DNA from 2 places in the Streptomyces sp. NBC_00258 genome. Region 2 is predicted to be linked to the other one. Evidence: riboswitches for the same ligand, from Rfam matches in the RefSeq annotation. Region 2 holds a riboswitch; the other holds the start of a gene.
What was found. Region 2 has a riboswitch for cyclic di-AMP ahead of OG718_RS12515 (LysM peptidoglycan-binding domain-containing M23 family metallopeptidase). Riboswitches for the same ligand answer to the same signal wherever they lie in the genome.
Positions count from the first base shown of each region.

Region 1 (2,194 bases), 4.4 Mb from region 2:
GCCGAGATCGTCGTGGAGACGCCTTTCGTCCGTGGCCGCCTCGAACTCGCGCTGTGGCGCCGCCGACTTGAGGCCTGGGGACGCGCCCTGGACGCCGCATCGCACCGCGGCGAGGACATCGCATGGATGACGGTGGAACAAGGACCGTCGATTTCCATTCGGCTCACGGGAGAACGGGATTGCCCCGAGGTGATCGTGGAGGACGACACGATTTCCATGGCCACCGTGTGCGTACCCGTCGATCTTCCCCGGAACTGGATCGACGGCCACCGGCAGAAACTGCGTGACGTACTGACCCTCTGGAACCCGGAAGACTGAACTCTCCGGAACCTCGAAGAGCAGCGAGAACGTTTCTGGACAAGTGGTCCCTTATGCCGACTGGGCGGACATCCAGGCTCCGCCCGACTTGCCCGTATTACGCACTGGACGCACTTAATTCCCCACCTGTGCCAGTGAATTGGGTCACGTCCGCCCAGGACCGCCGATTTGCCGAGTCGGTCGATTCACCTTTGCTCAAAGCAAGTTGAACTTCACCTTCCGAATGGATCAAGAATTCCCATCCGTCCCGAACAGGCAAATGGCATCTCCATGTGAATTCTGGGCTTGTTCACGGCATGTGCTCTCGCATACGTTCACGTCACTCCGGATGGACCGCCTAATCCTGCCGCCGCCCGGAGATCCCAGCCATCCATTCACTCGCGTACGGCAGGAGCGGGGGACCCAGGTAGGCCGCCGGTCCGGATTCCGGAACGGCTAGGGGTGAAGCCGCGTGCAGCATGCGGCCGGGCAGCTCCCGCCCGAACCCGACAGCTCACCTCGCAGGCGTCGGAGAGGAAACGCGCCATGGCCGCACGAGGCAAGCACCGCCGCCCCCGAATCAACACCCTCACACGTGGCATCGTCGCCGCGGGAACCGGCGGAGCCGCGCTCGCGCTCCCCATCGTCGGGGCGACCGGCGCCCACGCCGCACAGCCGGCACAGGCCGCGCAGGTCGCATCGGCCGCGGTCCCGCAGGTCTCGCTCGTCACGTACAAGGTGGTCGCGGGCGACACCCTGACCAAGATCGCCAAGAAGCACTCCACGAGCGGCGGCTGGCAGAACCTTTACAAGGCCAACCGCGCGGTCATCGGCGACGACCCGGCGGTCATCCGCCCGGGCCTCAAGCTGACAGTCGGCACGAAAAACGCCCAAACCTTGGCAAAGACGGCCACTGCGACCAAGTCGTCCACCGCGTCCGCCGTCACCCCCGCCGCCGCGAAGACGTACTCGAACGACCTCGACGGCTGGATCAGGGAATCGCTGGACATCATGGCCCAGCAGGGCATCCCGGGGTCGTACGACGGCATCTACCGCAACATCATGCGTGAGTCGTCGGGCAACCCGCAGGCCATGAACAACTGGGACTCCAACGCCGCGGCCGGTACGCCGTCGAAGGGGCTCCTCCAGACCATCGACCCGACCTTCAACGCCTACCACGTGGCCGGCACCTCGATGGACCCCTTCGACCCGGTCGCCAACATCACGGCGGCGTGCAACTACGCCGCCGCGAGGTACGGCTCGATCGACAACGTCTTCGGGGCCTACTGAGCGGGCCGGCACCGGGCGATCCGGTATCGGGCGATCCGGTATCGGGCGATCCGGTATCGGGCGATCCGGTATCGGGCGATCCGGTATCGGGCGGGCCCACGGCGAGGGAACCAATCTCTCCGCGGGCCCGCCGAGGTTTTCTCCTGGCGGAGAGCTAGACCCGCGAGCCGAAGAGCCGTTCCAGCACCACCGCGATGCCGTCCTCCTCGTTCGACAGGGTCACCTCGTCGGCCACCGCCTGGAGTTCGGGGTGGGCGTTGGCCATCGCGACGCCGTGGGCCGCCCAGTCGAACATCGGGATGTCGTTGGGCATGTCACCGAAAGCGATCGTGGTGGCGGGAGTGAGGCCGAGGTGTTCGGCCGCCAGGGCGAGACCCGTCGCCTTGGTCACGCCACATGGCTGGAGTTCGACTGTGCCGGGGCCGGACATCGTGACCGTGGCGAGGGAACCGACCGCTCCGCGGGCCGCGGACGCCAACTCGTCGTCGGACAGCAGGGGATGGCGCAGCAGCACCTTGCTGATGGGTTCCGTCCAGAGGTCGTCGCGACGCAGGACGCGTACCGCGGGGAGCGTCGGGTGCGGCATCTCGTACCCCGGCTCGATGAG
Region 1 is NZ_CP108081.1:7,163,199-7,165,392, reverse strand. Features, by position in the region: gene OG718_RS31930 (DUF5959 family protein) at 1-318, shown strand, start outside; cyclic di-AMP (ydaO/yuaA leader) riboswitch at 688-840, shown strand; gene OG718_RS31925 (transglycosylase SLT domain-containing protein) at 844-1,587, shown strand; gene OG718_RS31920 (HAD family hydrolase) at 1,742-2,194, opposite strand, start outside.
Region 1: another riboswitch for cyclic di-AMP. It lies ahead of OG718_RS31925 (transglycosylase SLT domain-containing protein); the one in region 2 lies ahead of OG718_RS12515 (LysM peptidoglycan-binding domain-containing M23 family metallopeptidase).

Region 2 (2,194 bases):
GCTTCCCGGCAGGCCTCAAGCCCCTCGCCGACGAGGTGCACGCGCTCGGGATGCAGTTCGGCATCTGGGTCGAGCCCGAGATGGTCAACCCGGACAGCGAGCTGTACCGCGCGCACCCCGACTGGGTGCAGTTCCAACCGGGACGAAAGAGGACGGAGCTGCGCAATCAGCTCGTTCTGAACCTTGCCCGCGAAGACGTCCAGGAGTACCTGTGGGAGCAGCTCGACACGCTGCTCTCCAGCGCGCCGATCGACTATGTGAAGTGGGACTTCAACCGCTGCTTCACCGACGCGGGGTGGCCCGGCGAGGCCTATCCGCAGCGGCTCTGGGTGGACCACGTGCACGCCCTGTACCGGCTCCTGGACCGGCTGCGGGCGGCCCACCCGGGTGTCGCCTTCGAGTCCTGCTCGGGCGGCGGCGGCCGTATCGACCTCGGGATCATGGCGCGTACGGACCAGGTGTGGACCTCGGACAACACCGACCCGCTCGACCGGCTCGCCATCCAGCACGGCTTCAGCCAGGTGCATCCCGCGCGGACCATGGCCGCCTGGGTCACCGACAGTCCGAACGTCCAGCTCAACGGCCGCGTCAGTTCGCTGCGGTTCCGCTTCGTGAGCGCGATGGCCGGAGTGCTCGGTGTCGGCGGCGACCTGACCCGGTGGAGCGACGAGGAACTGGCCGAGGCGCGGACGTGGGTGGAGCTCTACAAGGAGATCCGGCCCGTCGTGCAGGGCGGGGACCTCCATCGGCTGCGGGCTCCGGAGGGCGGCCTGAGTGCCGTGCAGTACACGCGTGACGGCGAGGTCGTCGTCCTCGCCTGGCTCCAGGCCCAGCACTACGGCGAGCCGGTCGCGCCGGTGCGGCTGCGCGGACTCGACCCGGCAGCGGCGTACGAATGCCTCGAAACGGGCGAAGTCCACCGAGGTGCGGTGCTGTTGCATCACGGGTTGCGGACGGGACTGCAAGGTGACCTTGATGCGGCAGTTTTCCGACTGCGTCGCATGTGACTGTTGTGTCCGTAATGGAGCATTGGTTCCAACTCGCTCTGGAATAAAGGCTCCTGGAACGGCCCTCCGTGAGCAGCGTCATATTCGTGACGGTCCGCTGTCGCCATGTTCACGTAATTCAGCCGCGTTTTCAGGGATTTAACAAACGGGGGAGATCCCTGATTTACGCAGCGTGACCGTCATTTCGGTCAGGGATCAAGAGAACGGGGCACACAGGAAACCCCAAAGGTTGTTCCTGCGTCTTCATGTCGCTTACGTTCGCCACCAATCCGGACGGACGCCCAATCCTGCCGCCGCCCGGAATCCGCTCACCCACCCGTACACGGCAGGAGCGGGGGACCCACAGGTACAACGCCTGTTCCGGTCTCCGGAACGGCTAGGGGTTAAGTCGTGCGCAAACACGGCCGGGCATCTCCAGCTCGCACCCGACAGCTCACCTCGCAGGCGCCGGAGAGGAATTCGCCATGCCCGCGAAGGGTAAGCACCGCCGTCCCAAGTCCCAGCGTTTCACCCGCTCCATGGCCGTCGCAGGAACCGGCGGCGCGGCGCTCGCCCTTCCGCTGCTCGGCGCGACCGGAGCGCACGCCGCGACTCCGCAGTCCGCCGCGGATTCCGTGGCGAGCGTCTCGAATGTCGCGAACAAGGCCGCCGAATCGGCGCCTGCCGCCGCCGACAAGAAGGCCGAGGCGAAGAAGGCCGCGGCCAAGACCTATTCCGTGCGTGCGGGCGACTCCCTGTCGAGGATCGCCGACACGCAGGACGTCAGCGGTGGCTGGAAGAAGCTGTACGAGGACAACCGCAAGGCGATCGGTGGTGACCCGGCGCTCATCCACCCGGGCCTGAAGCTGTCGATCGGCAAGGCCGCCGCCACTTCGAGTTCCGACTCCGGCGCCTCCAAGGCCACCCAGTCCTCCGCGAAGAAGGCCGCGGCCCCGAAGGCCGCCGCCGCTCCCAAGGCGGCGTCCGAAGCCGGTGCCGCCGGCTTCACGCTGCCGGTCGCGGGCGCGGGCGTCGGCACCCCGTACAAGATGTCGGGCAGCATGTGGTCCAGCGGCTACCACACCGGCGTCGACTTCGTGGTCCCGACCGGCACGTCCCTCAAGTCCGTCGGCGCCGGCACGGTCGTCTCGGCCGGCTGGGGCGGCGCGTACGGCAACCAGGTCGTCATCCAGCTCGCCGACGGCCAC
Region 2 is NZ_CP108081.1:2,755,924-2,758,117, reverse strand. Features, by position in the region: gene OG718_RS12520 (alpha-galactosidase) at 1-1,007, shown strand, start outside; cyclic di-AMP (ydaO/yuaA leader) riboswitch at 1,303-1,469, shown strand; gene OG718_RS12515 (LysM peptidoglycan-binding domain-containing M23 family metallopeptidase) at 1,472-2,194, shown strand, end outside.